Regions from separate parts of the Desulfobacula phenolica genome, predicted to be linked through region 1. Evidence: predicted binding sites of a transcription regulator. Region 1 holds the regulator's gene; each other region holds the start of a gene.

Evidence for each region. Region 1 encodes sigma-54, which starts transcription at its own class of promoters, with help from an activator protein. Its sites were predicted from a motif close to TNTGGCACANTTTCTGCTNT; they were not measured.
Region 2: the regulator sigma-54 is predicted to act here: its motif matches at 2,868-2,887, upstream of glnD ([protein-PII] uridylyltransferase).
Region 3: the regulator sigma-54 is predicted to act here: its motif matches at 3,331-3,350, upstream of BLT94_RS02210 (P-II family nitrogen regulator).
Region 4: the regulator sigma-54 is predicted to act here: its motif matches at 1,857-1,876, upstream of flgN (flagellar export chaperone FlgN).

Annotation. Positions count from the first base shown of each region.
Region 1 covers NZ_FNLL01000003.1:442,517-450,565, reverse strand. Annotated here, with positions in the region: gene lptC (LPS export ABC transporter periplasmic protein LptC) at 1-447, shown strand, start outside; gene BLT94_RS06990 (LptA/OstA family protein) at 428-979, shown strand; gene lptB (LPS export ABC transporter ATP-binding protein) at 979-1,701, shown strand; gene rpoN (RNA polymerase factor sigma-54) at 1,704-3,146, shown strand; gene hpf (ribosome hibernation-promoting factor, HPF/YfiA family) at 3,159-3,713, shown strand; gene BLT94_RS06970 (PTS sugar transporter subunit IIA) at 3,722-4,180, shown strand; gene rapZ (RNase adapter RapZ) at 4,258-5,136, shown strand; gene BLT94_RS06960 (PTS sugar transporter subunit IIA) at 5,133-5,546, shown strand; gene gap (type I glyceraldehyde-3-phosphate dehydrogenase) at 5,776-6,783, shown strand; gene tpiA (triose-phosphate isomerase) at 6,805-7,563, shown strand; gene secG (preprotein translocase subunit SecG) at 7,570-7,857, shown strand; tRNA gene BLT94_RS06940 (tRNA-Leu) at 7,876-7,960, shown strand.
Region 2 covers NZ_FNLL01000010.1:93,535-101,583, reverse strand. Annotated here, with positions in the region: gene BLT94_RS16195 (P-II family nitrogen regulator) at 1-35, opposite strand, end outside; gene glnD ([protein-PII] uridylyltransferase) at 22-2,655, opposite strand; gene tatA (twin-arginine translocase TatA/TatE family subunit) at 3,223-3,414, opposite strand; gene BLT94_RS16180 (AAA family ATPase) at 3,650-4,501, shown strand; gene BLT94_RS16175 (vWA domain-containing protein) at 4,515-5,708, shown strand; gene BLT94_RS16170 (TatD family hydrolase) at 5,793-6,578, opposite strand; gene BLT94_RS16165 (cell division ATP-binding protein FtsE) at 6,786-7,481, shown strand; gene ftsX (permease-like cell division protein FtsX) at 7,495-8,049, shown strand, end outside.
Region 3 covers NZ_FNLL01000001.1:522,448-530,496, forward strand. Annotated here, with positions in the region: gene BLT94_RS02200 (hypothetical protein) at 1-1,815, opposite strand, end outside; gene BLT94_RS02205 (NAD(P)/FAD-dependent oxidoreductase) at 2,046-3,143, shown strand; gene BLT94_RS02210 (P-II family nitrogen regulator) at 3,395-3,733, shown strand; gene BLT94_RS02215 (ammonium transporter) at 3,760-5,208, shown strand; gene asd (aspartate-semialdehyde dehydrogenase) at 5,361-6,467, opposite strand; gene sucD (succinate--CoA ligase subunit alpha) at 6,510-7,382, opposite strand; gene BLT94_RS02230 (succinate--CoA ligase subunit beta) at 7,478-8,049, opposite strand, start outside.
Region 4 covers NZ_FNLL01000002.1:82,150-90,198, reverse strand. Annotated here, with positions in the region: gene BLT94_RS02910 (flagellar basal body L-ring protein FlgH) at 1-216, shown strand, start outside; gene BLT94_RS02905 (flagellar basal body P-ring protein FlgI) at 232-1,293, shown strand; gene BLT94_RS02900 (rod-binding protein) at 1,309-1,623, shown strand; gene flgN (flagellar export chaperone FlgN) at 1,998-2,501, shown strand; gene flgK (flagellar hook-associated protein FlgK) at 2,505-6,743, shown strand; gene flgL (flagellar hook-associated protein FlgL) at 6,756-8,049, shown strand, end outside.

The DNA.
Region 1 (8,049 bases):
AAAATAGACTCCAAAGCCGCCTTAAAATTAAACGTTTTAAAGCAAATTTCAAAAAAAAACGGGATAAAGGAGTGGGAGTTGAAAGCCGGCTCTGCAACACTCTTGAAAGATGAAAATAAGGCTGTTCTAATCGATGTATCAGTCTTTTTTTTTACAAAAGACAATAAAAAGGTTCACCTGACATCTCAAGAAGGCGTACTCCAGACAAAGACGCATGATATGACATTTTCCGATAATGTGGTTGTAACCCATGAAACTTCTGTCCTGAGAACTGATAAGTTGCATTATAACAAAAAAGAACATATAATCTATTCCAATACTCATGTGAGGCTTGAAAAGGAAAAGTCCTTTATTGAAGCAGATTCAATGAAAACGGAACTCAATGATAGTATGATAATTTTAAATGGGCATGTTAAAGGAAATTTCAGTGAAAAATTTGTTCTTTAATAAATCAACCCGCCTTTTTTTTGTGCTTTTTTTTATTTTTTGTTTTATAGGGCTGTGGCAGATAAAAATTGCCCACTCCCAAACGCAAAAGACTTTCAAAGAAGCTCCTCTTCACGTTGAATCCGATAAAATGATTGCACAAAAAAATACCTCAATGATTGAATTTATCGGTAATGTCAAAGTCACAAAAGCGGATTCCATTGTTTTTGCTGATTCCATTCAAATTTACTTTATGGATGACAATAAAAACAAGGATGCTCAAAACAATATCAAAAAAATTGTTTCCACCGGCAATGTCAAATACATTGCCGGCGAACGAAAGGCATTTGCCGACAAAGCTGTCTATACAACCCAAGACGGAATATTGGTTCTCACGGGCAAAGCTCCCAAATTAATAACAGGCTCAAGTTTTGTAACCGGAACAAAGATTACCCTTTTCAGAAATCAAGATAAAGTACTCGTGGAAAGTGACGGTACAAAAAGAGTTGAAGCGCTTTTTAATCCTGAAGATAATATCACTGAAAAACAATAATGACACAACTTGCATTAAAAAATCTTGTAAAAATCTATGACGGCAAAAAAGTTGTGGATCATGTCAGCCTTACAGTGAAGCAAGGAGAAGTAACCGGACTTTTAGGACCAAACGGGGCTGGCAAAACAACTACATTTTATATATCGGTTGGATTGATCAAACCCGACCAGGGTGAAGTTCTGATTGATGATGATGATATTACGCAATATCCAATGTATATAAGAGCAAGAAAAGGAATAGGATATCTTCCTCAGGAATCAAGCATTTTTAAAAAATTGACGGTAAAACAAAATATTACAGCCATACTTGAAGTGTTGCCTCAAAACGGCATTGATATTGAACAAAAAACCATGGGCCTGATGAAAGAGCTTGGCATTATCAATCTTGCCGGGCAAAAAGCCGGCTCACTTTCCGGAGGAGAGAGACGGCGGCTTGAAATTTCAAGAGTCCTTGCCACAGACCCTTTGTTTATTCTTCTGGACGAACCCTTTGCAGGGATTGATCCTTTGGCGGTTATTGATATCCAGCAAATAATTTATCATTTGACTAAAAAAGGAATAGGCGTTTTAATATCAGATCATAATGTAAGAGAGACCTTAGGGGTTTGTGATAATGCCTATATTATGAACCAGGGTAAAGTTATTGAATCGGGAAATCCTGATAAAATCATTTCAAGCAAATTAGCTAAAAAAATCTATTTGGGAGAAAATTTTAAACTATAATTATGGAACTTGGATTACAACAAAGTTTAATCTTGACTCAGCAACTGGTCATGACGCCTCAACTTCAGCAGGCTATCAAGTTGCTCCAGCTGTCGCGCCTTGAGCTTGCCGAGATGATTCAACAGGAAATGGAACAAAATCCTGCTCTTGAAGAGGCCGGGACAGAAGAGCCATCCGACAATAATATTACAGCCCTGGAAAATGAAACCGCTTCCCCTGAAAAAGAAACCCCCTTAAAAGAAGTCACCATTGAAGAAAAGGTAAGGTCTGACACAGACTGGGAAAATTATATTAATGAATATAATTCCACAGGAAGAGTCTATACGGAATCGGAAAATACCGAAGCGCCGAATTATGAAGCGTTTACTTCTGAAAAAAAGACCCTGCAAGCCCATCTTCAGTGGCAGTTAATGCTCCATGGACTCAGTGAAGAAAAAGAAAAAATCGGTCATATGATTATTGGGAATCTGAACAGGGATGGCTATCTTTGCAGTGATATTGAAGAAATTGCCGAAATTTCCGGTGTTGAAATAGAAGTTGTTGAAGATCTGCTGTCAGTGCTTCAGACATTTGATCCGCCCGGTATTTGTGCCAGAAATCTTCGTGAGACCTTGCTGATTCAAGTTCATCAACTGGGCATTGATAATCCCATTATCACTGAAATCATAAACAATCACTTGAAAAATCTTGAAAACAGAAACAGCAAAAAAATTGCCAAAGCATTAAAAATATCCCTGGATGATGTCAGAGCAGCCGTAAAAATCATTCAATACCTTGAACCTAAACCCGGTCGAAAATTTTCCACTGATGAACCTGCCTATATCACGCCTGATATCTATGTTTATAAGCATGGTGATAATTTTAAAATTGTGATGAATGATGACGGTCTTCCCAAACTTAAAATTAACCGGTTTTATAAAAATGCCATTGCCAACGGTCATAAAATATCAAAAGATGCAAAAAATTACCTCAATGAAAAAATGCAGTCTGCATCCTGGCTGATAAAAAGCATACACCAGCGTCAAAAAACAATATACCTTGTCATGGAAAGCATTCTAAAATTTCAAAATGAATTTTTTGAAAAAGGGATTGCATATTTAAAACCACTGATTCTAAAGGACATAGCAGAAGATATTGAGATGCATGAATCAACAATCAGTCGGGTGACAACCAACAAATATGCCTATACCCCCCAGGGACTTTTTGAGTTAAAATACTTTTTTAACTCTTCAATCGAAAGAACCGGCGGAGAATCCATGGCATCTGCAAGTGTAAAAGAAAGGATAAGACTGCTGATAGAAAACGAAAACCCGGAAAGTACTTTAAGTGATGAAAAAATAGCCAACATTCTTCAAAGCTCAAATATCCAGATTGCCAGAAGAACGGTCGCTAAATACAGGAAAGTACTGAACATACTTCCTTCTAATAAACGCAAACAGCTTTAAGGAGGTTTTTTTATGCAAACAACCGTTACCTTTAAAAAAATTGACACATCTGTTGCTTTAAAATCTTATGTTCAAAAAAAACTTGATAAATTTGATAAAATGCTGGACAGCCCGGCTGAAGCATATGTTGTGTTGTCTGTTGAAAAAATCAGACATATAGCTGAAATCACACTTACTTGCGACAAATTAAAAATTCATGCCAAAGAAGATTCCGAAAGCATGTATTCCTCTATTGACGCGCTGATGGATAAAATAAAACCCCAAATTAAAAAACACAAAGAAAAAGTCAAACAGCATCTGTCAAGAAATAAGCAGAGCATTAAAAATGAATCTGCCCAATTAAATTTATCAACAGAATCATTGGACAACCCTATGACAGACCAGATGGTAGATACGATAATTATTGAAACAGTTGATACTAAACCCATGGATATTGAAGATGCGGTGATTGAATTAGATTCCGGCAAGCAATCTTTTTTTGTTTTCAACAATGCCAGGACAGAGCAGCTCAATGTTCTATACAAACACAATAACGGTAAGCTGGGGTTAATCCAGCCCATAGGATAATTCATTAAATGAGAATCAGCCAGCTTCTTAATAAAAATTCTATTATTGCAAACCTTAACTCCAGTGACAAAAAAGGGGCTATTGATGAACTTGCCTCTGCAGTTTCACAGGCAACAGATGCATCAGCCAAAGACATTGCCACTGTTCTCATGGAAAGAGAGCAGTTAGGCAGCACAGGTATTGGTGGAGGTATTGCAATTCCGCATGGAAAACTTGATTCGGTCGGATCAATTATTGTCGGTTTCGGACTCAGTCAAAAAGGGATTGAATATGAATCCCTTGACAATAAACCCGTCCATATTTTTTTCCTGTTACTGACAACACAAAACTCTACCGGAGGGCACCTTAAAGTATTGGCCCAGATTTCAAAACTTTTAAAAATGGATCATTTAAAAAAAAGACTGTTAAGCTCAAAATCCATTGATGAAATTTACAATATCATTATGGAGCAGGATGAAGACTTTTAACCTTCGGGTCACATATGATTTAAAGGTCACAAGTAACCTAAAGATCACAAGTAACCTAAAGGTCACAAGCAAGTAAAATGCAAAAGTTTTATATCATAACCGGCCTTTCCGGCTCAGGAAAAACAACGGCTATTCAAGCATTTGAAGATGCTTCGTTCTATTGTGTCGACAATATGCCCATAGAACTTTTGTCTAAATTTCTGGACCTGCCGTTAAAGGAGAGTCCGGAAATCAAGGGACTGGCGTTTGTGATGGATATGAGAAGTAAGAATTTCATATCAAATTATGCACAAGGCATTGCCTCAATTGAGGATCATTTGAGTATGACACCCCGAATCATATTTCTTGAAGCCTCTGTGAACAAGCTGTTACAAAGATTCAGCCAAACCAGGCGGCAACATCCCCTGACAAATGAAAAAAGTCTTTTGGACAATATTCAACTGGAAAAAAGAATGATGGCACCCATCAAAAAAACGGCACATCATATTATTGATACGACCCATTTGAATGTTCATCAGCTGAAATCTCAAATCCTTGACCTTATTCATGATGGGGACAAATCCATCAGTCTGACAAAAATAAATATTATTTCATTTGGATTTAAATATGGGATTCCCAATGATGCCGACCTTGTTATGGACATGAGGTTTTTGGCCAATCCCTATTTTATAAAGGAACTGAAAAATCAGGATGGAGAATCCGAAGCAGTTAAACGCTTTGTATTATCACAAAATGAAACCCGGATTTTTCTTGAAAAGTATTTAAACCTGCTTGATTATTTAATTCCTTTATACAAGATAGAAAACAAGGCATATCTCACGTTTGCCATTGGATGTACAGGCGGCAGACATAGAAGCGTGGCCATTGCAAGAAGCATTTATGAACATCTAATTAAAAAAAGATTAAAGCCCGGTCTGATCCACAGGGACATTGACAGGGACATAAAGGAAACATGACAGGTATACTTTTAGTAACCCATGCAAATTTAGGAAGTTCACTTGTTGAAACGGTTGAATTTATTTTAGGAAGCAAACAGGACAATCTGTTTTCCGTTTCCATTAATATTCTTGAAGATCCGGATAGCTTAAGAAAAAAAATAAAAAAAGGAATTTCAAAAGTAATAACAGACAATGGCGTTATTATTTTTACGGATATGTTTGGAGGAACGCCTTCAAACTTAAGTTATGCTTTCCTGGAAGAAGGACGGGTGGAAGTCATTTCCGGCGTGAATCTTCCTATTCTCTTAAAAGCGGTCAAATCAAGATCTAAGATGAATATGGAAAAATTAACCTCATCCCTTATAGAACATGGGAAGAAAAGCATATCCCTTGCCAGCGAAATTTTAAAGGGAACAAAAAGGGCATAATTTTTTTTCTTATCCCTATTTTTATATAAAACTCAGCTCAAAACACTGTAATAATAAGAGTTTTAGTTTTTGTTATAGCAGATAAATCTGCCATGTATGTTTATATAAAAGTATTCAAAAATCAAAACAGCAACTTTTATTTTTTGTTGCGGGCAAGCCAGTACAACCAAATTGTTGTAAAAAAATGGACAGGTCTGCCCGTGGCAGTTATTTTAAAGGAGAACGAAAAATGACTATCAAATTAGGAATTAACGGATTTGGCAGAATCGGCAGGATGGTCTTTCGTGCAGCGTTAAATAATCCGGATGTGGAAGTGACGGCAGTCAATGATCTTACGGACACAAAAACCACAGCCCATCTGCTTGAATATGACTCTGTTCATGGTGCCTTGAAAAATAAGGTGTCTGCAAACAAAGATTCAATTATTGTTGACAATAAAACAACCAAAGTTACGTCCTTTAAAGATCCTGGACAAATTCCATGGAAAGATACAAATGTGGATATTGTCTGCGAATGCACAGGGTTTTTCCGAGATCGTGACGGTGCCTCCAAACATTTTGAAGGGGGGGCTAAAAAAGTTATCATTTCTGCGCCTGCAAGCAATCCTGACATTACAATCGTGATGGGCGTTAACCATGACATGTATGATCCTGCATCCCATAACATCATTTCAAATGCGTCATGTACAACCAATTGCCTTGCTCCGGTTGCAAAGGTTTTGCTTGAAAACTTTGGTATTATCTCAGGCATGATGACAACCATTCATTCGTACACAGGTGATCAGCGTATTCTTGATTTTCCACATAAAGATTTAAGACGGGCAAGGGCTGCCGGCCTTTCAATGATTCCAACAACTACAGGGGCTGCAAAAGCCGTATCATTAGTTCTTCCGGAACTTGACGGCAAACTCAATGGTTTGTCTGTACGCGTACCAACCCCCAATGTTTCCATGGTGGATTTTGTTGTCATTACTGAAAAAACAGGTCTTGGAAAAGAAGAGATAAACCTGGCTTTGGAAAAAGCATCCAAAGAACATCTTAAAGGCATATTGGGGTATTGCAATATCCCCCTGGTTTCAATTGATTTTAATTCAAATCCGCTTTCATCAATTGTTGATGCAGGTTGTACGGATGTCATTAACGGCAACATGGTAAAAACTTATTCATGGTATGATAATGAGGCTGGTTACTCCAACAGAATGATTGACCTGGCCGTAATGGTGGGAAAATCCTTATAACTGATCCGGAGGCACAAAATAATGAGTAGAATCCCTTTCATAGCTGGCAACTGGAAAATGTATAAAACCGGTCCGGAAGCAGTAGAAACAGCCAGGATACTTACACAACTTTGTTCGAATGTTCAAGACATTGATATCATTATTGCACCAACCTTTCTTTCGCTGCCCCTGGTTGCAGCATCCCTTGAAGGAAGTAATATAAAAATCGGGGCACAAAATGTTTATTTTGAAAAACAAGGCGCTTTTACCGGTGAAGTCAGTGCTGATATGATAAAAGCTGCTGGTGCGGAATATGTCATCATCGGGCATTCCGAAAGACGGCAGTATTTCGGTGAAACCAATGCCTTGGTATGCAAGAAAATTAAAGCCGCCATTGAAGTCGGCCTGAAGCCGATTTTGTGTATTGGAGAATCAGAAAGTCAAAGAAATGAAGAAAAAACATTTTTGACACTTGACAAACAGGTGTCAGATGGGTTAAAAGGCTTTGGTCTTGATGAGCTAAAGGATTTAGTTGTTGCTTATGAACCTGTATGGGCTATCGGCACGGGAAAGACAGCCACAGCTGATCAGGTTAAAAAAGTTCATCAATATTTACGTTCTTTGCTTGGAAAATTATTTTCAAAGGACTTTGCTGATCAAACACGTATAGTGTATGGTGGCTCAGTCAAACCGGAGAATGTAAAAGAGTTAATGGGTATTGAGGATGTAGACGGAGCTCTTGTTGGTGGAGCAAGCCTTGATGCAAACATATTTACTAATATTATAAATTATGACATTTAATAAATTATGACAACTTTAGTAGTTACATTACATGTTAGCGTTTGCATCTTATTGATTCTGATTGTATTGCTTCAAAGCGGAAAAGGTGCGGAAATGGGAGTTTCTCTTGGTGGCGGAGCCGGCCAGACGCTTTTTGGCGCGGGAGGGCCTGCAACCATCCTGACTAAGATAACAACAGCCGTTGCCATTATCTTTATGGTAACATCCCTGACACTGGCTTATTTATCAGGCCATCAGTCAGAAACATCGGTGATGAAGAAAAATACAGTACCTGTTGAGCAGACGACCGAATAAAATATTAGGATAAAAAATGCCGAAGTGGTGGAATTGGTAGACACGCACGCTTGAGGGGCGTGTGGGGCGACCCGTGGGAGTTCAAATCTCCCCTTCGGCACCACAAAATATAAAAAGCCGCGAACAATTATTGTTCGCGGCTTTTTTTTTAAAATTTTATCTAAAATCAGTTATCAAACTTCAGGTGTTACA
Region 2 (8,049 bases), on a different contig from region 1:
TTAAACGGTTTTATGATGGCTTCAATTTTTTTCATTGCTAACCTCCTTTGCAGCTATTTGTGGAAGACTTTTTAAAATAGCATTTTTAATCTGCTCAAGTCCTTGTTTTGTTTCAATCTTTGCATCATTTTCAATGCTTTTAACATAAAATACATCCACTACCTGATCCACCTTTGTGGAGACCATGGCAACATTGACATTAACATTACTTCTATACAATGCATTTGTAATGGAAAATAAAAGTCCTGGAAAATCATAGGTAAAAACCTCAATGATAGTAAAAAAACTGGATGTTTCATTGTCGATCCGGACGTTGTTGGGTTCTGGATTTTGGCCGGATGAAACCCGGATCATCCGGGGTATTTTTTTGAATTCGTTATCCAGAAAATGATCGTCTTCAATGGCGCGTATCAAATCGTTTTCCGCCTTTTCCCATTTTTCTTTTTCAAAAATCCTGTCTTTGGGCGGGGTGACTTTGAAAATATCCAGCACATGTTCTTCCCCAAGAGAATACGCCTGGGATGCAACGATATCAAGCTTATTAACAAAGAAAACCCCTGCGATTTTTGAATACAGCCCTGGTTTGTCCTTTCCGCAAATGGATACTGTACGAATATCCGATCCATTCTCTTTAGATATTTGCCAGATAAAATTTTTATCACCAAGATGCCGGTAAAGATTGATGTGGTCAACAATATTTTGAACAGGAACATAGACAAGGTATCTTCTGGACATAGAGTCAAGCTGCTTGTTTATTTCGTCCTCTTGCCATCGTTTTTTTAATAACTGTAGAACATCTTTTTTCTTTTTATCAATGAGGTGCCGGGCTTTCCTGGATGCCAGCTCTCCTTTTTTAAGAATACCCATTGTTTTTAAAAACAAATCTTTTAAAAGATTTTCAGTCCAGTCGTTCCAGGCTTTGGGTCCGGTTGCTTTTGAATCTGCCACAGTCAGCAGGTAAAGCATTCTTAATAATCTGATTTTTCCAATTTTGTTTGCCATGTAAACCGCTGTTTCTTCATCAGATATATCTCTTCGGGTTGCAGTTTTTGCAAGAATCAGATGATTTTCAATCAAAAAAACAGCATCCTGAATTTCAGTTGAATTGAATTTAAATCGTTCCAGAATCGATTTTGCTATTCTTGCTCCTGTTTTTGAGTGTTCTTTTGCAGGATTTGATTTGCCGATATCATGGAGCAGGGCTGCAAAAAGCAGAACATTTTTATTCCTGACTTCCTTAAATATTGAATAATACAGCGTATATGCCATTGGTTCGGCACGTTCTTTAAAGCTGTTGATAATCTGGACACATCGAATAGAGTGTTTGTCCACTGGAAACAGATGGTAATGGTTATATTGAATCTTGTTCACAATAGCGGAAAATTCCGGAATAAAATTTTCCAGGATGCCTGTTGCCAGCATGACATTAAGGACATTGAATTCCCAGTAGGACATGGACAGGATTTGTTTGAATATTTTAATACAGGCAGGATTTGTTTTGAGTTCATCATCCACAAGATGTAAGAATTCACTGACAATTCTCCTGGCTTCAATGGATAAAGGAATTTTCCTTTTGCCGCTTTCAAGGAATATTCTAAGCAGAAGATCCGGTTTTTGCAGGATAACAATGGTGTTGGCAAAATTGAGTCTTCGTTTTTTAATAATCAAACCATGGGTTTTTGTGGGATAAGGCTCAGTGGTTCCTTTTTTGATGCGGCGATTGGCAAAAAGATCTTCAAAAGTAATTTGGTTGATCTGTTTTAAAAAATCCATCCGGTTATGAAGATCACCTAAAAATCTTTCAACATCAGGCTGTTGTTTTTTTGAGCGATATCCTAACAGAACTGCTAGTTCAGTCTGGTAATCAAAATGAAGGGTGTCGCATTTTCTTTTTGTGATGTAATGCAAAAAATTTCTGATTTTCCAAACATCCGTCAAAGCCTCTTTGAGTGATAAATATTCAAAATAGGATAAAAATCCATAATATTCCAAATCTCTTCTGGTCTTGATATCGGATTTTATTTTTGCGTACCATAAAAGAGTATGATAATCCCGAAGTCCGCCAAATCCGGATTTTAAATTCGGAGCGATCAGATAGGTTGAGTCGCCAAAATCAAAATGTCTTTTTTCTCCATGTTCGAACAAATAGTTTAATGTGTTTTTCAGGTGCTTGGCCGCTAAATCCGACCTGAATCTTTCCATAAAGGAAGTATAAATCAAGGATGCGCCGCAAATAAATCTGGCATCCAGAATAGTGGTTAAAATATCAAACCGCTCAAAGGCCATCTGGAGACATTCGCTGATATTTCGAATGGCATATCCGACCTCAAAACGGGCATCCCACAGCGGGTAAAGCAGTTCCTGCACAAATGCTTCAACTTCCGGGGGAATCGTATCTTTAAACAGGATCAAAAGATCTATGTCCGAATGGATGCACTGCTCTTTTCTGCCATAGCCTCCCAGAGCGATTATGGCAAAGGGGGTTCCCGAAATCGTCATTTTCCTTGCCGCAATGCTTTGTTCAAATACCGTAAAAATGTATTCATCTATGACAACTGCATGCTTTTCAATAAATTCAGGTTCATCCCCACTGAGAAAGCGCTCTATCAGTGCTTCTCGTTTTTTGATTAATATGTCTGTTTTTGATGTATCCATAATTTTTTTATGTGAAAGTCTTTAAAAATTCAAACAGTGACTTTCAATCCTTGTTGTGGGCAAACCAAGGTGACAGACCAGGCCTGCCCGTGGCAGTTATATGCAATTTTTTTTAACCTCTTGAAATAATATATCTTTTATTTCTTGTTGTGGCAGACCAATCTGCCATGGCCGTTATTAAAAATGTTTTTGGTTTAACATATAGCAATGAATTAGCAATGAACGTGCCAAGGCATGTCTGGCCTGGCTTTCTCTAATAAATACCAGAAATATGAGCAGAAAATTATTGGAACGCAAGTTTTTATCACAAAAATGTTATAAAATCCATTAATTAAGTTTCATTTTTGTAATTTGTTTAAATAGTGCTATGACACGCAAATAGTATGGCTGCCATAACTCCCGTGGCAATTTAAACAACCACAACAAAATATGAAAAGGAACTGTTCAGATTTTTTTAAGACTTTCATACAAAAGTATAAAGAAAATATAGATCTATGAAAAGGCGTGATGCAGCCACTATTTTATCGAAAGGCAGCTGCAGTGAAGGATATGAAATATGTTGTTTTATCAGTCTTTTTCAATTTTTTCCGGTTCGTCTTCTTCTTTGTCCTCAATCTTGGGCTCCCGGGTTGCTTTTTTGAAGTTTTTAATTCCCTTGCCCAAACCGGCACCGATTTCAGGAAGCTTTCCAGCCCCGAATATAATGAGGATAATCACAAGAATAATTATTAATTCCGGCATTCCAATCCCACCAATCATAGCACACTCCTATTCACTTCATTGTGTTGTTAAGTTTAATAAAAAGTATTAACATTAAGCGCTTAACGTGTCAATATTTTAGAATTTCCACCTCAAACCGAGGAGTTACAATTTTGTAATATATTTTTTGTGATAAACATTTTTTAATAAAAAGCTTGTGAAAAGCTATTTTGTGATTAAAATTAACCTCTAAACTTAAATTGTGAAAACTAAAAATTATATATGGAGACGTTGTATGTATCAGGAACCGACCAATGAATTTCAGGGTGCAAAAAAATATGTCCTGGATCAGGAACTTGCCTCAATCGTTAATATATCAATGAAGCTTGAAATGCCGCTGCTTCTCAAAGGAGAGCCTGGAACCGGCAAAACCATGCTGGCCCATGCCATTACCGAAAGCCTAAACATGCCGTTAATCGTTTTGAATGTAAAATCCAGCATGAAGCTGGTAGAAGCATTGTATCAATATGATACGCTCACCCGGTTAAATGATTCCAGATTTGGTGATTCACAAAGAAATGTGAGCGACATTGATGAGTATATCAAGATGGGAAAAATCGGCCAGGCATTTTGTGCCGAAGAAAAAACCGTTCTGTTGATTGATGAAATTGATAAAGCAGATACGGATTTCCAGGATGATATGCTGGATGTTCTGGACCAGATGCAATTTGATATCATTGAAACCGATAAAACCATAAAAGCCAAAAACAGGCCGGTTATAATTATTACCTCCAATGCAAAAAAAGATCTTTCCGATCCTTTTTTAGGCAGGTGCAATTTTCATCACATTGCTTTTCCCGATCCCAAAATGATGAGAAAAATCATAGAGGTTCATTTCGAGAATATTGATTCAAAACTGGCGCAAAATGCAATTGATGCGTTTTACAGTATGCGGGAGATTGATTCCATTGAGAAAAAACCGGCCACAAGAGAATTAATCAACTGGATGAGGGCTTTGAATGCAGATCCTGATTTCAGGGCAAAAGATCTTGTTAAAGGCAAGCTTCCGTTTCTGGGCGTCCTGTTTAAAAAGAGTCCTGACTATGAAAGAGCAAGGAATATAGCGTCACGAAGACGAATGTTTTAATTTAAGGTGCTGTATGTTTGTAAAATTTTTCTATACCTTAAAAGAGATCGGGATACCCGTTTCTCCCACCTCTTTTCTCACACTTCAAAAAGCTCTTAACCAGGGGATTATCAGCAGCCTGGATGATTTTTATACCTGTGCTAGATCCATCCTTGTTAAAAGTGAGAAATATTTTGATCTGTATGATCAGGTGTTTGCTCACCATTTTGAAGGGGTTCCTCTGCCTGAAAACGACGGGTTTGAAATTGATGAAATTGCCAGGGGCATGCTGGATGAATGGCTCAAAGACCCTAAAAGAATGGCAGATGCTTTGGGCGTTGATGAAGAACAGCTCAAAAAAATGTCGCCTGAAGAATTGATTGAATATTTCAAAGAACGGCTCAAAGATCAGGAAGGCGAACACCACGGCGGCTATAAATGGATCGGCACCGGCGGATATTCTCCGGTAGGTCATTCCGGGTACAATCCCGGTGGCATGAGGGTCGGCGGACGATCCGGCAACAAATCTGCTGTAAAAGTTGCCAATGAGCGGCGGTATAAAGATTATTCAACTGCCGGTCCTTTGACCCAGGCAAAAATCGGTGAAGCCTTGAAACGGCTGAGAAACATGATCCCGTCCGGACCCAGAGACACCCTTAATATTGATGACACCATCAAGGAAACCATGAGAAATGCCGGTGAAATCGAAATGGTGTTTGACAGAGCGTTAAAGGACAGGCTCAAGGTAATACTGCTTATTGATAACGGGGGCTGGTCCATGGATCCCTATATAAGGGTAGTGCAAACCCTGTTTGATTACGCCAGATCCCAGTTCAAGGAAGTTAAGACCTATTTTTTCCATAACACCATTTATGATCATGTCTGGGAAGACACGGCCCGGTATAAGAAGCCCAAGAAAATCATTGAGTTTTCACGGCTGGATACTGAGACACGGCTGGTCATTGTCGGCGATGCCAGCATGTCTCCATATGAACTTTTGTCCCATGACGGCTCCATCCATATTTCGGAAAGAAGCGGCAAACCAAGTATTGAGCAGCTCAATTTTATGGCCAAAACATTTCCCCATGCTGTCTGGCTGAACCCGGTTTCAGAAAATATGTGGGGATACACACACACCATTATGGCTATATCGAAAATTTTTTCAATGTATGAATTATCCCTGGATGGCCTTGAAAAAGCAGTGACAAAACTCATGAGCAGAAATTAATAGGTCTATATCATGATATGTATCAAACGAATAAGCACGGGTGCCGATAGAATTTTGCTATTGAAACCCGTTGCTTAATCATGGTCATAAATCAACATTATAAAGAGTTCTGGTGTTGTTAAAGATGGTTTGTGCAAGTGCTTTTGGATCAGACTTTCGAATTTCTGCAAGCTTCAGCAGAACTGATTTTACAAATACCGGCTCATTTCGGCGATTCTTATTTTTTTGAGGTGCAGGTGTAAGATACGGGGCATCGGTTTCAATCAAGATACGGTCTTCAGGAATAAGCGGTGCAAGAGTTCTTAAATATTCCCCCCTTTTTTGCAGGGTCAATATCCCGGTAATTCCAATATAGTATCCCAGGTCAAGATATTTAAAAAGCTCTTCTTTTGTGCCGGAAAAACAGTGTATGACACCTTTACGGCTTTTCGGACCGTCGGATTTTAAAATATCATAAAATCTTCCCTTGGAATCGCGCTCATGGAAAATCAAGGGCAGGTCAAGGTTGTCGGCAGCTTCAAGCTGGGTTTTAAAACAGTCTTCCTGATCTTTCTCCGGTGAAAACATCCGGTTATAATCAAGACCGATCTCCCCCCAGGCCTTTACACAAGAATTTTCCATAGCAAGCCGGATTAAGGCATTCATGGTATCTGCTGAACATTGTTTTGCATCATGGGGATGAATGCCTACCGATGTGATGATATGGTCATTTTCACGGGCTATTTTAATGGCCTTCAAAGAGGTTTCGATATCAATGCCGACAATCATGATGCCCTGAATATTTTCAGCTTCCGCCCGACCAATAACATCTGTTCGGTCTTTATCATAGCAATTGTCATCAATATGACAATGAGAATCAAATAATATCATTTTTGTTTTTTTACCTTATTTCAATGGGTTCTACCATCATTTTAACAATATTAAGCCTTCACTGAATGGAAGAAGCCGTTTTACGGTAACAGTGAAGGCTTAAATGTTAGGAAAACTGTTTTCAGCACTCCTTGACACATACAATTTATAACAGTAAATTCAATTTCAGTCAATTAAGGGCGATGCAGGGAACGTGAATGCAAAGATATGAACAACAAGGATACTAAAAATTTAATTATACGGCTGTTTAATGTCAGCAAACGATTTGGAGGAGTGCTTGCCTTAAAGGACATTACCCTTGATATAGAAAAAGGTGAATTTGTTTTTATTTCAGGGCCTTCAGGCGCAGGTAAATCCACCCTCCTGAAAATATTGTGCCTGGCTGAAAAGGCATCAGAAGGACAAATTCTGATTGACGGCATGAATCTTTCCAGAATCTCTTCATCAAAGCTTCCTTTTTTCCGGCGGCGGTTTGGCATGGTATTTCAGGATTTTAAATTGATCCCCAACCGAACGGTTTATGAAAATGTGGCTCTTGTTTTAGAAGCTGCCGGTGAAAAATCTTCTTACATCAAAAAAAAAGTTATGCAGGTGTTGAGAACCACCGGCATGGAAAAAAAGTTTAAAGCCTTTCCTCCGACACTTTCAGGAGGTGAGCAGCAGAGGGTTGCAGTTGCCAGGGCAGTTGTCGGAGAACCGTCCATCATTCTTGCCGACGAACCTACGGGAAGTCTGGATTCAAAATCAGCCCAGATAATATTTGATTTTTTAATGGAATACCATAAAAAAGGGAGTACTGTATTGATTGTCAGCCACAATTTAAATCTTCTGGACAGTACTATTAAAGGCAGAAACATTGAAATCAGTGAAGGCACGATAAAACGGACCGCAACCATGCTCTAGGACAAAAAAAACGATGACTCATTTTTTAAAAAAAGCGGTTGCAGATATTCGATCAAATAGTTTCCTGAACCTGATTACGATTATGACGATTTCCCTTTCAATTCTGGTGGTCAGCGTTTTTTTACTTTTTTTTGAAAATGCCGGCCGGGTTATTGAATCCTGGAACCAAGGTGGAAGGGCCATGATTTACCTGAAAAAAGAGTTCCGCCCGGAAATGCTGCCCGAGTTAACAGCAAAGATCAATGCCCTGGGTGGAATTGATGAGATAATCTATATCTCAAAGACCCAGGCCCTTGATAAGCTTAAAAAAGAGATGTCATCCAAAAGCGCTTTTTTAAAGACCTTGAAAAAAAATCCTCTTCCGGATGCCCTTGAAATAAGAATGAAACCCTATAAGCAGTTTGAAAAAATTCAAACTTTTGCTCAAAACATAAAAGCCATTAACATTGTTGAAGATGTTGAATATGGCCGGAACTGGCTTGATAAATTTTTAAAAATTTTTAATCTGTTCAAAATCACAGGGTATGCCATGTGCAGCCTCTTTTTTTTGATTGCCTTGTTTATAACT
Region 3 (8,049 bases), on a different contig from region 1:
AACCGAGGGTATCGTTACAGAACCTTTGGAAATGATTTCAGCATTGACGGCCTGTTTTTTTATTATCACATCGCCACTGGTTACAACATGCCCTTTAAAAATATCAGCAATCAGCTTTCGGCATTTTATTTTGACATTTTTTTCTACAATGCCATGAACATCAACATCGCAGTCGTGGTTTATGGCAGGGTTGTCGCAGGATAAATCAGCCGGGATAACGATAATGGGAGAAACGGAAATAACACCTTTATCTGAAATGGTTGGCACACCATCACAGGTTGCCAGAAAAGAATCTTTTTTTTTGATGACATTGGAACCTTTGGTAATATCAGTCGCCCCTTTTGGAGCTATGACAAAATTTCTGTTTACATTGAATCCGGATTCTCCCGGAATTCGGATGAGTGTCAGAAGATTTGAATGTTTTGAAACAATGGGAGGAAATGTTTGTGTGTTATCCAGAGCGTCTGGTGAGGTAAAATTTATTTTTGGGATAAATTTTTCAGGAATTGGTTCGGTTCCTCTGGCAACGGTTATTTTTTCGCCTGGTTTGATTTTGTTTTCAAGCAACTTGTGAATGGCATTGGTGATGATTCCATAGGTGATCTTTTTATTGTATAACCAGAGTGTAATATTGTTTGTTGTCATTGAACTGGGGATTTCTTTGTTAACTTGCAGCTGCGCCTGTATTCTGTTTTTTGAATAGATCAGCTGAAAATAAGAATCCAGTTGATTAATCATTTCCCGCTGGGCGTCTTTTATGTTTCCTCCTAATTTCAAGTTGATAATTTCGATTTTTTTCTTCATTTGTTTTTTAACAATTTTTCTGCGGTCTTTTTCAGAAAGACCAAAATCTTCGACAAGGATATCTCCTATCCATCTTGGTGTGTTGATTTGTTCCGGGTTTTGGTTCTTGCTATTCGGGGTGCCGCTATGTCTCTTTTTATAAGCCTCTCTTTCTAAATTCTGGAGTTTTAAAGCCTCTTTGATTTTTTCTTTATTCATTAAGTTTTCTTTAACAACAAGCACGCCAAAAACAGCGTTTTTTTCCTGTTCTTCAATAGCTGATTGGCAGATGGACCTGAGGGTTTCCTCCCAATCTTCTTCTAAAATTCTGTTTTGAAGCAATAAAATTTCATCTCGGGTTTCAGGGGTCATCTCTTTTTTATGAACCAAAATATCCCCAATGATATGGTTTTTATGTGTTTTTTGATAAAGCCGGGTTTGATCAACAAGGGCTTTGTCGATAATATCTTTTGTGACAAATTTATTTTTTACAGCTATTTCACCGAACTTTCGGTCCATTGCCTTGATTTCCAGATGCTTTAAACCATTGTGAAGAAAGTCAAGTTGTGATGCCTCCAACAGTCCGGTTTCCAGCAGTATAATATCAATATTTTTAACCCTTTTGCGTAAAAAATCATCAGTGATTTGCGTGAGCAGATTTGAAAAAATAACTTTTTGTTCAGATAGCTTTTTTTGAAAAGAGTTTTCATCTTCCTGTTCAATGTTTTTTTTCTGAATCAGCGTATTTTTTAAAAGTTGTTGGGCAAGCTTTATGATAATCTGATTGTATTTAAACTGTTCTTTAATAATGATCTGTGGAGAAATGAAGTTATGGGACTCAAGAATTTTATCAATGGTAGATTGCTGTCCTAGCTTAACAGCATCTTCCAAAATCTTTCGAATACTTTTATATTGTCCTTTTGAAATAAGTTTCTTTGTTAAAATGATTTCAAGGATTTTTAGATTGGAACGAAACATTGACAGTATGTTTTGATCTTCCCGGCTTTTTATTTGAGGAATTGATGCGTTCATAAGTTTTCCGGCCAGTTGCAAATTTTCACTGACAAGCCTTTTAAGAGTTTAATTTTACCTGTTTTTAGCCAATAAAAATAAGAGTCAAGATAGCAAAGTTAAGAGAATTAATGCAAGTTAATACGGCTATTTTCGATGATTTTAAATCAAATATTAATATATTTTTTTTGTTTTTCCGGCTTCTACAGGGTTTTCTTGTTTTTGAATTTCAGAACTGATAAGAAAAGGTCATGTTTGATGTTGCTATCATAGGGGCGGGGCCTGCCGGAACAGCGGCTGCTTTTGATCTTTTATTAAAAGGGTTAAAGGTGCTGATTATGGATAAGTATGAATTTCCCAGGAAAAAAGCCTGTGCCGGCGGGATTACACCCAAGGGGTATCATCTGTTCGGGTATGATATCTCTTCCATGGTAAAAAGAGAGTGCAGCACCGTAAAAATTAGTCCGCATAATAAAAAGTCATTTTTTATCAAAGATAACAACACGCTTTGCTATATGACCAAAAGGGAAGATCTGGATCTTTTTTCTTTAAACAAGGTTATGGAAAAGGGCGCGGATTTTCGGGTGATAAAAAAGATTCAATCCATTGAAGAAACCCCGCTTTTTGTAGAGATCCATACGGATTCGGAATGTTTCAGGGCATCGTATCTGATTGGTTCGGACGGTGCCAACAGTATTGTCCGGCGGTTTGTTTCAAAGGGCCGGTTTTATCAAAAGCAATTTGCCATTGAAGCGGATGTTAAGATCGACAGGCCGGACATGTATCACATGGAGTTTGATTTTTCAAAGTCGCGCAATGGTTATTATTGGATTTTTCCCAAAGATGATCATGTGAATATCGGGATTTATTCGGTTGATTCAAATGCAAGGCTGCAGACTCAGCAGCTTTTTGACTATGCTGATGAAAAGCTTCATTCAAAACGGCTTGATGCCGTTAAGGGTTATCCCGTTTGCACGGGCGGGTTTGATTATCGACCTGATTTAAAACGGATTCTTCTTGCAGGGGATGCTGCAGGTTTGTCTGAGCGGCTGCTTGGGGAAGGTATTTTTTTTGCCGTGAAAAGCGGGCAGGCGGCTGCCTGGGCCATTCTGGAAGCAGAGCTGCACGCATTGTCAGCCAGGGATCTTTATTTGGAAAAATTAAAAGCCATCCAGGCGGATTTACGGGTTTATGATTTGAGTTCAAAGTGGTTTTACACGTTCCCTGGCTTTTCATTAGCGGCAGTATCATTTCCATTTATTCATAAACGGTTTGCAAAGGGTTATGCAGACGGGAAAACCATAACCCAAATCCTTTATGGCAAAGCGGCTGCAACAAAAAGCAGATAGATATCTATAAAATAGCAAAATTGTAACAAGAAATGTTATTAAATAGTTATGTATAATTATTTAATAACATTTTTGTATGTATAAAATAACATAAATGTTATTAATTCTCTTTTGGCTTGAAAAGCTTCCTGTATTAATTTCTCTTATATTTCAAATACTTAACTTTATTTCTATCTGTTATTTTGATTGTGGCACTCCTTTTGCTCTAAAGAAATACAAATGATTTTTAATTATTATAAAAGGAGAGCGAAATGAAAAACATACTGGCAGTCATTAAACCTTTTAAGGTGGATGAAGTAAAAGATGCCTTGGCAAAAATTGATATCAAGGGCATGACTATTTCTGAGGTCAAGGGGTTTGGTCGCCAGAAGGGTCATAAGGAGATTTACAGGGGTGCGGAATATCAGACGGATTTTGTCCCCAAGGTCGAGATCAAAATTGTTGTGGTTGATGATCAGGTGGATGAAGTGGTTAAAACCATTATTGAAGCTGCAAAAACCGGGAAAATCGGAGATGGGAAAATTTTTATTATGCCGATTGAAGATGTAATTAGAATCAGAACCAATGAGGTCGGTATCGAAGCATTATAGCGGAAAAGGAAAAGGAGAAGAATAAAATGAAAAAGTTGGCGCTAACAATTATTTGTTTTTTGGTATGTTCAGTTTCCGTAGTCTGGGCAGGTGATGATGCACCCACCATAACGTCCAATAAAGCGGCCATTGATCTGGTCCAGTCCCATGCGGATTATGTATGGACCCTTGTTGCAGCCATGATGGTGTTTTTTATGCAGGCCGGATTCACCATGGTTGAAACCGGTTTCACACGGGCTAAAAATGCCGTCAATATCATGATGAAAAATTTGATGGATTTTTCCATGGGGTCTATTGTGTATTGGGCTGTCGGGTTCGGTCTGATGTTTGGAGTGTCTAAAACCGGTTTTTTCGGCACATCCGGTTTCTTTTTAAGTGATTTCAAGGTGGGCGAAGACCCATGGGTACTGGTATTCTGGATGTTCCAGGCTGTATTTGCCGCCACGGCCGCCACTATTGTATCAGGTGCCATGGCGGAAAGAACCAAATTTTCAGGATATCTCATCTATTCCGTGGTAGTTTCAGGACTGATCTATCCGATTTTCGGCAGCTGGGCATGGGGTAGCCTGTTCAATGGAAGCGGATGGCTTGAAGGGCTTGGATTTATCGATTTTGCAGGATCAACGGTCGTTCATTCAGTTGGTGGATGGGCAGCTCTTGCAGGTGCCATGATTTTAGGGCCCCGCCTTGGAAAGTACACCAAAGAGGGAAAAGTCAGACCAATACTGGGGCACAACATACCCCTTGCTGCCATAGGGGTTTTTATCCTCTGGCTGGGATGGTTCGGGTTTAACCCGGGGTCAACCACTGCTGCATCCAAAGATATAGCCATGATTTTTGTCAATACAAACCTTTCTGCAGCAGCAGGTGCCATCATGGCCATGGTGGTATCCTGGATAAAGTTTGGAAAACCCGAAGTCGGCATGAGTTTGAATGGTGCCCTGGCCGGTCTTGTGGGAATTACTGCCGGATGTGCCAATGTGACACCTGCAAGCTCAATCGTGATCGGTGCCGCAGCAGGCGTGATTGTTGTATTCTCAGTTGTGTTTTTTGATAAGATCAGAATTGATGACCCAGTGGGTGCCATTTCAGTTCATGGTGTCTGCGGTGCCTGGGGAACACTTGCCGCAGGTATTTTTAATATGGACGGCATTACATTGAAGATAGTTGCTGTTCAGTTAACCGGGATCATATCCTGTTTTGCCTGGACATTCCCTTTGGCCTATCTTTTGTTCAAATTGATTGATGTGACAATAGGATTAAGAGTATCCAGAGAAGAAGAATTGGAAGGGCTGGATTCCACGGAGCATGGGGGAAATGCATATCCTGATTTTACCACTATTAATCACGGCACCATGGGAATTTTTGGCGGAACCGGCAGTCCTAAGCATGAGGCAACCTGTGCTTATAGCTCTGATAGCGCTTCTGGTGTTTCTGTTGCTTCTGCATCCGGAAAATTAATCAAGCAAACTTAAACCTGACAAAGAGGTGTTAAGACAATAAAAAACCTGTCACCCTTTTTTATTATGAGGTGACAGGTTTTTTTATATTATCTTTTGGCTTACATTTTCTTTTTCAAGATCCGTTGCTTTGCTTGAAAAAATATGCTGTAAAACAATAATTAAAATCAAAGAATAATGTTCAAAATCCTGCGAAGCGGTTCAGCCGCGCCCCAGAGCAACTGGTCTCCAACTGAAAACGCAGTCAGGTAATCATCTCCAAGGTTCATTTTCCTGACACGGCCGACAGGAACCGTCAATGTCCCTGTAACTGCTGCCGGGGTCAGATCTTTGATGGAGTCTTCTTTTGAATTGGGAACCACTTTAACCCAGTCATTATTTTCAGCCAGCATGGCTTGGATTTCATTGAGCGGCACATTTTTTTTCAGCTTAATGGTAAAAGCCTGGCTGTGACATCTCATAGACCCTATCCTTACACATTGACCGTCAATGGGAATGGGATTGTCTGATCTCCCGATTATTTTATTTGTTTCAACAAATCCTTTCCACTCTTCTCTTGTCTGACCATTGTCCATTGCCCTGTCAATCCATGGAATCAGACTTGCAGCCAGCGGAACTGCCCAGTTTTGAACGGGAAAATCATTGGATCGCATGGTGTCGATTACATTCTTGTCCAGATCAAGAATAGCTGAGGCCGGATTTTCAAGAACAGGGGAGGCCATATTGCCTATGGTCTGCATCTGGGCCACAAGCTCTTCCATGTTTTTAGCACCTGCACCGGATGCTGCCTGGTATGTCATGGAGGTCAGCCATTCGATCAGATTATTTTCAAACAACCCGCCCAGGGCCATGAGCATGAGAGATACGGTACAATTGCCGCCAATATAATTTTTAATACCGTCGGACAGAGCATTATCAATGACCTTGCGGTTTACAGGGTCCAGAACGATAATGCTTTTGTCATCCATTCTCAAGGTGGATGCGGCATCAATCCAGTATCCGTCCCAGTTTTTTTCAGCAAGCTTGGGCCGAACCTCTTCAGTGTATGATCCGCCCTGGCAGGACAGGATAATATCCATGTCCAGCAGCTGGTCAATATCATAGGCATCAACCAGCGGGGGTGTTTTGATGCCCACATCCGGAGCTTGCTGACCAGCCTGGGATGTTGTGAAAAAAAGAGGGGTAAAGCGTTTGAAATCATTTTCCGTTATCATTCTTTCCATGAGTACGGAGCCAACCATTCCACGCCAACCAATAATTCCAACTTTTTTCATAATCCTCTCCTTAGGTTATAATGTTCCCTGTAAAGGGCAGGGTTATCTTAAATTATGTTTTTCAGCCCAGTCATTCACATGAATGGGTGATTCAAGTACGGTTACGCCCGCTTTTCGAAAAGAGGACACTTTGCCTTCATAGGTTCCTGCTGATCCTCGGACAATGGCACCTGCATGCCCCATTTTTTTGCCTTGCGGGGAAAATCGTCCGGCAATAAAGGATGCAACCGGTTTTTTCATATTATTGGCGATAAAATCAGCAGCTTTTTCTTCTTGTTCTCCTCCAACTTCACCAACAACAATAACTGCATCGGTATCGTCATCATTTTCAAACATTTCAAGGATTTGTGGTAAATTACAAAAAACAACAGGATCCGCTCCCATGCCGACAACTGTGCTTTGACCAACATTTTTTTCAGAAAGGATACCGGCAAATTCATAGGACAGGGTTCCTGACCTTGAAATAACGCCCACCCGGCCAGGCTCAAAAAGCGAAGCAGGCATGATGCCCATTTTCCCTTTGCCCGGAGATAAAATTCCAGGGGTGGTAGGTCCCAAGGCTATGACATTTTTTTCATTGGCATAGTCCCTCATTTTCATTGCATCATGCACAGGAATATGTTCGGGTACTATGACAATCAAGTCAATGCCGGCATCAACGGTTTCCAGAAAAGCATCAAGAACAAATATGGCCGGCACAAAGAAGACCGAGGCGTTTGCGCCGGTTTGTTTCACCGCCTCGTCCACATAATTAAAAACCGGCAGACCTTCAACAGTCTTGCCGCCCTTGCCCGGTGTTACGCCACCTACTATTTTTGTCCCGTAATCAAGCATCCATTTGGTTTGAACACTTCCGATTTTTCCGGTTATTCCCTGTACAATTACGCGGGTATCATCATTAAGAAGAATACTCATTTTTACCTCTATATTTAATTTTTTCAGTCCATTTGTTCTGCAGATTATTGTCTTGCCGAATTGCTGTCTTGCTGAATTGTTATGTTACCAGACGATTACTTTAGAAGGGCAATCAGCTTGTCAACTGCAGTTTCAGTCGCTGCTTCGGTTACAACATGGACACCACCGGATTTTAAAATTTCCCATGTTTCCTCCTGGTGATTTCCAAGAGCCTTTGCAACAATAGGAATGGTCAGATTATGTTCTTTGATGTATTTTACAATCCCTTTAGCCCCTTCATGAATGGGATTGATGCCGCCATATATGTTGATGAAGATGGCTTTCAAATCTTTCATCATGATCAACTCCATGCATTTATAGAGAAGATCTGCCGTGATACCGCCGCCTGTTTCAAGGAAGTTTGAAGGTTTTAATTTATTGCCGATAATATCCATTGATGCCATGCCCAGACCTGCACCGGACGAAATCAATCCAATATCTCCTTCAAGATCAACATAGGTAACCCCAATTTCTTTTCCCTTGTTTTCAAGGGAATTTCCCGCTCGGTTTTCACTGGGCAATGCCAGGGATTTTTTAAGTCTGAACATGGCGGAGTCATCAATTTCAAGAACCGCGTCAACCGCCACAATTCCACCGTTTTTTAAAATGACAAGGGGGTTGATTTCAG
Region 4 (8,049 bases), on a different contig from region 1:
AGCCTTTTTGGCAGAAAGGCAATAAAAGTGAATAATGAAGTTCAGTATATTACAGTGTCCGGGATTATTCGGCCTCTGGATATTTCTGCCGTTAACCGGGTAAAATCCACTAATCTTGCCGATTCAAGAATCGAGTATTATGGCAGCGGCGTTCTTTCTGACAAGCAAAAGCCTGGTTGGGGGACCCGAATCATTGACAATGTATGGCCCTGGTAAAAAGGAAAACTTCTAATGTTTAATTCTATTATTAAAAAGAGTAAGAGTTTTATCAGATGTTCTGTTTGGTGTTCTATCTGGTGTTTTATAGGGATGGTTTTTGTTTCAAATACCCATGGGGCAAGGATTAAAGACCTTGCCGCCATTAAAGGGATTCGATCCAATCAACTCACGGGTTACGGGCTGGTTGTCGGTTTGAACGGTACTGGTGATAAGGACGGGGTGAGTTTTACCAAACAGGCCCTTGCCAACATGATGGAAAAAATGAATATTTTTGTTGATAAGAACGGGTTGAAGGTAAAAAATGTTGCAGCGGTTATGGTAACGGCAAACATTCCGCCTTTTGCAAGGATCGGAGATAAAATTGATGTGGCTGCATCATCCCTGGGAGATGCCAAAAGTCTTAAAGGCGGGACATTGCTGGTCACTCCCTTAAAAGGGGTGGATGGCCGTGTGTATGCGCTGGCCCAGGGACCGGTGGCGCTTGCCATGCCCAGTGGTGCCGGTGACCGGGACAGTCATCTCCAGGTGGCCCGGATTGTCAATGGGGCGTCTGTTGAGAGGGAAATTCCCTTTCAACTGGATGGAAAAAGAAACCTGATTCTATCATTGTTCCGGCCGGATTTCACAACGGCAAAACGAATGACCGACACCATCAATGCCTCCATTGGTGAAGGTGTTGCCAAAACCATTGATGCCAGTGCATTGAGCCTGAGAGTCCCTGACACCATGTGGCAAAAAAACGTGGCGGAATTTATTGCAGATATTGAAACCCTTTCGGTAATTCCGGACACCATTGCCAAAGTTATCATCAATGAAAAAACGGGCACGGTTGTGATAGGCAGTGACGTCACCATTTCAAGTGTTGCCATTGCTCATGGAGACCTTTCCGTAACTATTAATGAAGACCCTGAAAATGAAAAAAAAGAAAGTGTCATGAATCTGCCAGGCACCTCAACCATTGGTGAACTTGTCCGGGGGCTCAATTCCCTTGGCGTTAAACCTCGGGATTTGATCAGCATACTGCAGAGTATTAAAGCTGCCGGAGCCCTTCAGGCTGAGATTGTGATTATATAAACAAAGGAAATAATTATGAATATGGATATTGATTTGATCAATCAGAACGTTTCAAAGGCACATGTTGATACCATAAAAAACAAAACAGCATCTTTGGCCAAGGAAAAAGAATTAAAAGAGGCCTGTACCGGATTTGAAGCCATATTTTTAAATACAATGATTAAATCCATGCGTGACACTTTGCCGGGCAATGCCCTTTTCGAAGATTCCAACAGTATGGATATCTATACGTCAATGCAGGACCAATATCTTGCTGAAAAATTGTCGAAAGGCAGCGAATCCATTGGAATTAAAGATTTTTTATACCAGCAGTTAAAAGATTCTAAATAACTGCCACGGGCAGACTTGGTCTTTCACCTTGTTTTGCAAACAACAAAAATTGAAAGTCACTGTTTTGATTTTTTAAGGCTGACAGATAAAAAAGCCCACCCGCTATTTTTTTGTAATCCTCCGGATTTTAAATATGTTCCAATCCCTCCTCCCATGCATGCCCTGACGGTCACGACAACGCATTGTTTTATTTAAAATTTATCAACTTTGAAAATTGAGTCAATAATTGAGTTTGTGGCATATATATTGCTATTAATACATTAACAGCGAAAATAATCGGGAAAAGAGGAAAAAAATGCCGCTTTCCAAAGAATGTTTTTTTAAATTCAAAAAAATAAAGGCAGATACCGATAAAAGTTAAAAGGAGAGTCAACATGGAAAAATTTGCCTGTAAAATAGAAGTGATGTGTCGAGAAAAACTGTCATTCTATAAAGAGCTGAAAACTGTTGTTGAACAGGAAAAAAATTATATTGTTGATATGGACGTTGATTCTCTTTGGAAAATGGCGGATAGAAAAAAACAGCTTGCCGCAAAAATAGAGCAGATAAGGGATAGCATTGTTATGCTTCTTGAAGAGAAGAAGATTCCTTTGAAAAAAGGAGCAACGGTTTTCAGTTTGTCTCATGTGATAAATTGTCTGCCGTTTTCTTCAAAGCTAAAAATAAATCTGAAAAAACTTGAAAATGAATCGGATATTGTCAAAAAAGAACTGGCAAGTCTGGCAGCGGAAAATAAACGATATGTCAATGAATATCTGTCAGTGATCAATGGTATTTTTACAACCATTACAGGTTCCGGCAATAAGGACCAATACAACAACTCCGGCAGGGTTTTAAGCAATAAAACCGGAAAATATCTCATAAGAGCCGAGGTTTAAACTATGGCTGGTATAACCTCTACTTTAGGCATTGCCAAATCTGCAATAGCAGCACAGCAATACGGCCTGGCCGTAACAGGAAATAATATTGCCAATGTAAACAATTCCGGTTACAGTCTTCAGACCGCTGATCAGATCAACCGAACCCCAACGCCTTACGGCGGGTTTCTGTTCGGCACCGGTGTTGATACATCTCAGATCAAGCAGAGTGTAAACAGCCTTCTTGAGAGCCGGTTGACAGATGAGAGATCCACTCAGGCCGCGTTTGAAGAAGCCGAATCTTATATGAATATTCTGGGAGGATTCTTTGACGAAAATTCCGATGCAAGTATTACCAGCAGTATGAGTGAGTTCTGGAATTCCTGGCATGATCTTTCCGATAACCCCCTGGGTTCGTCTGAAAGGGTTGCCGTGTATGAAAAAGGCAGTAATTTTGCAGCCCGTCTCAATAAAGCAAGCAACGATCTTGCCGGTGTTGAGGCCGATATAAGCAAAGAGATTTCCGCAACCCTTGATCAGATCAATTTTTTTTCCACCCAGATAGCAGACCTTAATGTCCAGATTACCGGCCTTGAGGTCAACCGGTCGGCCAACGACTTGAGGGATCAGCGAAATGCCCTCTTGAACAAGCTTGGAGAACTCATTGATATTGATACTTTTGAGCAGACAAACGGATCAACCATTGTAAACGCTGCAAACGGTTCAACCCTTGTGAATGGATCTGATCATTATAATCTTTCCCGGGATGAAGACAAGATTGTGTGGCAGGGGTCTTATGGGTCAAATATGGATATAACGGACAGGATATCCGGTGGAAAAATTGCCGGGTGGCTTGAAATGACGGATGAAATTATTCCTAAATTTTCCAATGAACTGGATGTTCTGGCCAGGGAAATGATATGGGCCATGAATTATCAGCATTCCCAGGGGGCTGGCCTGGAGTACTTTACAGGATCAGTCACAGGAGATTATGCGGCTGATCAAAGTGGTCTTTTATCAAGTTACAGCTTTGGTGACAAGATTGATTATACAAAGGATTTTACTCTGTGGACCCAGGACAATTCCACCGTGGATACCCAGTATGCAAAGACCGAGATCGATATGGGCATATCCGGGGCAAAAATTTCAAACTGGCAGGGGACCGGCCAGGTCCAGTCCAGTTATAAACTTACGGTAATGGACAGTGCAACTCTTGGAGATAAGGAAGTTGTCCAGACAGACGGACCCGCTCTTGCAGCGGTACATACATCTGGCGATGATGTGGCAGATGCCTTGAATTCAGCCCTGGCAGCAGAACAGACCATTACGGTGAATAACGGTCCTTCCGGTACACAAGTGATTGAAATCAAAGACATAGGCGGGGATGCTCAAAGATCTGCTGCATCCATCGCAGAGGCGCTTTCGGCCATTGACGGTGTGGATGCCTATGCGTCGGAAGTTTCAGCTGAATTTGATGTCTCGGGTGTTGCTTTTGCCGAGGGAGGTAAAGCCCATGACGGTGATCAAGTGCAGTTTTCCCTTTATGTGGACGGCATTGTTTATGACCAGCGCTTTACCGTGGATTCAAACGGGGGAACCATACCCTTGACCGAGCAGTTTGAAAATGCCTTGAGGGATGCGGCCAACAGCATCAATGATATTCGGGATGACCAAGACCTTTTTACCAGCGGACTGACCATTACCAGCAGTTCCGGCTGCACCCTGGGTGTCCAGGATTTTGAAGTCCAGGATAATGCCGGTGTCCAGCTGAATAGTTTTAATGGATTTGATGCCGGGAATGCGGCAACTTTTATTGTTGAATCCAGTGGGTTCGACACCTCAAACCCAACCTCCACAACCGTTTCAATTGATCTGAGTTCGGTGGATACAAGTGATCAGGCTGCCATGGCAACGGCTTTTTATGATGCCTTGGCTTCAGCGCTTGAAGATGAGCCGTTTACTGTGGTCCATGACCCGTCATCTAATTCGGTCATATTGAGAACCACGGACGGATCAAATCTTATGGTCAGTGACGGGAATAATATTGCAGGCGCAAATCTTGATATCACCGGACTTCCAGGGACAATTCCGGAAGCAACCAACAATTTTTTATTGGATGGTTCAGGGGACAGTGAGGCTTTTGTTGCGGATACAGTTGATACAGATACCATAGATTTTAAAGGTCAGGGAACATCTGAACCCATTCGGGAAGTCAGCTTCGGCGGTGTGAAGGCCGGTGTCATTACCGGTACAATTACCATTGTCATGGATCCCGGCATGACCCTCCAATCAAGTGTTTCAGGTGCAGGTGGTTTGTTTGACGGCGACTGGGCAACCTCGGGCAGTTCCATTATTACCCTGGGGGGAGATGGAGGGTTTGAAAATTTTACGGCAGGTGAAACCGTTTCCTTTCAGGTGGACGGCGGTCCGCAGATTGATTTTGCAGTTGGAGGAACTACGGACCTTGAACTTGCCAAAGATCTTGAAGCATTGCTTGACGGCAGCGTAGGGGGAGCGCTTTCCGTGACTGACTATAAGGTTATCCGGAATGGAGAATCCGTATCCATAATCAAGAACAAAGAGTTGTCAGAGCCCATTGAGATTACCAATTTTCAAGAAACCGTGAGTACTGATACTGAAAATGCAAAACTTGCAGTCAGAACCGGCACCGGCACCGGAACCAGTGATCCGCAAAATGATTTTCTGGATTCAAAAAACACGTCCAGAAATTTTGCAACCGCTTCCCTGTTTGCGGACGAGGGCATCATCAAGTGGGAAAAATATGATGCAGAAGGGATCTTCACCGGGGAAGACGGACTGATAACTGTTGAAGAAGAGGGAACAGTTTCCATTGTTGAATCCGGATCTCCTACCCTTTCCTTTGATATCTCCGCAGGAAATCTTGTGGCGGGAAATACCATGACCGTGAATACGGATGCCGTAGGCAATCCCGATCCCCTGGATTTAAGGGTATCCGGGTCTGCCAATAATAAAGATGAGATTTATAAATTTACGGTAACAACCGGTGGAAAAATGGGGGAACTTGTTGCTGATGAAGCCGATACCATTACCATTGAATGGAAGACCGGCACATCTTCCGGTGTGTTTGAACTTGAAGGCACCGATCCTGTCCGTACGCCGGGTGTTCCTATTGAAGTGAAAGTGGACGGAATGACCTTGAAGTTTTATGACGGCACCCTGTTTGAAAATGATGCCTTTACCATCACAACCGATGCCTCCGGAGTTCCTGTTTCAACCAATACGGATGGAAATGCTACAGGAGAACTGCTTTCCGACTGGCACTGGACCCTTGATTCCTTTGCCGGTCAGTTTAACCGCCAAGCCGGGGGAATGAAGGCCTCAACAACATATGATAATCAGCTTAAATTCGAAGTTTCGGATGACTACCATGCTCTGGCCGATGTGGTGTACTCCGGCAGCAACGGGTTCAGTGAAGACAATACAAGAATAACCGTAACCGACTGGAGCGCGCTTGATTTCAGTGCGGATGACCTCAAAGTGGTCCGTTCTTCAACAGGCAAATGGGGACTTATGAATGATCCCACCGGCGGAACGGCTGTGTTTGTCCCGGATGGCGGGGATGATGACGGCTTTGGCATTGATTTTTCCGGGGACGGTCTGGCTGATATTGAAATCAGTTTTACTCGGAAAATTTCCGGCCAGGGGTTTGTTCAATTCGATTTGGATAAACGGGAGAAAGAGAATATCGGCTTTGCTTTTTCAGATGATTCGGTTGCTGAATCTTCAGGTTTTCTTGCCGCCGCAGGCATTAATACGTTTTTTGACGGATATGATGCTGAAACAATGGAGATGAATAAAAGGCTTGTTGATACCAGCTATATCGCAGCTGCAAAGATTGACAGTAAAACCGGTGAAATTTCCGAGGGGAATAATGCCAATGCCCTGGCTCTGGCCGATGTCCAGTATCAGGATATTACAATAAAACAATGGAACTATGACCGGGGGTCTGATGCAGTATCCAGTCTTATCACTACTACCCTGGACGGGTATTACAGCACAATGACTGGTTCCATGGGAATCATTTCCAGAAGAATTCAAAGTTCAAGGGAATTTGCCGAAATTATGGTGAACAATTTGACAGAGCAGAGGGATGCCGTATCAGCCGTTTCTCTTGATGAAGAAATGATCAAGCTCATGCAATACCAGCATGGATTTTCAGCAGCATCAAAACTTTTGACAGTCGCCGATGAGATGCTGACCACCCTGATCAATGTAATATAAAAGGAGAGGATAATGCGGGTTCCCAATCTTTCCATGTACGGTAACGCCACATACCGCCTTGGCGGTCTTACTGGTAATTTGCAGGATGCCAATGAAGTGATGGCAACTCAGAAACGTATTAACAGTATCTCGGATGACCCTGTCGGTCTAAGCCAGGTGCTGGATCTTAAGTCTTCTATTGGAAATCTTGAGCAGATTGGGAAGAATGTGAATATGGGTATTTCATGGCTTTCGAGTGCGGAAAATTCCCTTGACAGTGTGAACGATCTTATTCTGGATGCAAAAACCCAGGTGAGCCGGTTGATAAACGCATCCATGAGTGATGACGAAAGAAGAAATGCCATTGGAAGTATTAACAGCATGGTGGATCAGATCATTACCCTTGGAAATACTCAAATTAACGGGAACTATATTTTTGGCGGCACAGAAACAGACACCCCGCCGTTGGAGTTGGACAAAGATGCGTCAAGGGTTCTTTATAAAGGTAATAATACTCCTTTTGGAATAAAAACAGATAAAAATGTAACCGTTCCGGTGGGCAGGGACGGAAAATCAACTTTTTGGGAAGATAAGGTTGAGATCAATTCAACCAATAATACCCTTATATTTAAGGAAGATAACGGCCATGGGTCAGCATCTCAAATCATTCTTAAAGCCACTCTTGATGATGGATCATACACAACTGCCCAACTTGAAACCGCCGTAAAAAATGCTTTGAATGATTTGTCGTCCAGCGACGGGTATGGGGTGACATATGATGTTGCTTATGACGGGGAACAAAAGACGTTTTCCATCCGTGAAGACGGCTCCTATGACGGGTTTGTCCGGACGGAATTTATGTGGGAATCAGGCGCAGATGCCTATCTTAGTAAAATATCCGGCAGCAGCTCAATTGATCCTGATGATATCAATGTCACGGTTGAAAATCCCGACGCTCTTGCCATCAGCACACCTGAACCCCATGGTACGCAACCGATAAGGCTTACCTGGCAGGGAGACAATACCTGGGAACTTGAGAACAACCCAGGTTATACCATCATACCGTTAACCCTGTCAGGAAAAGATGATTCTATCGGCATCGACCTGAATGAGTCAGGTTTTGCGGACATAATCATCACTCTTGATACCCCGGTTACAGCAAAGGGCCAGTATATTGAATTTGAGATCGTATCTGCCCAGGGGGATCACAGCATTGGCCATGAAATAGGATTTAATACGGATAATTCCATATATGCACCCCCCACCTCTGATACCAATGCCGTGTTTGTTACTGATCTGACCATCCCGGACGGGGCTGTTATTAAAT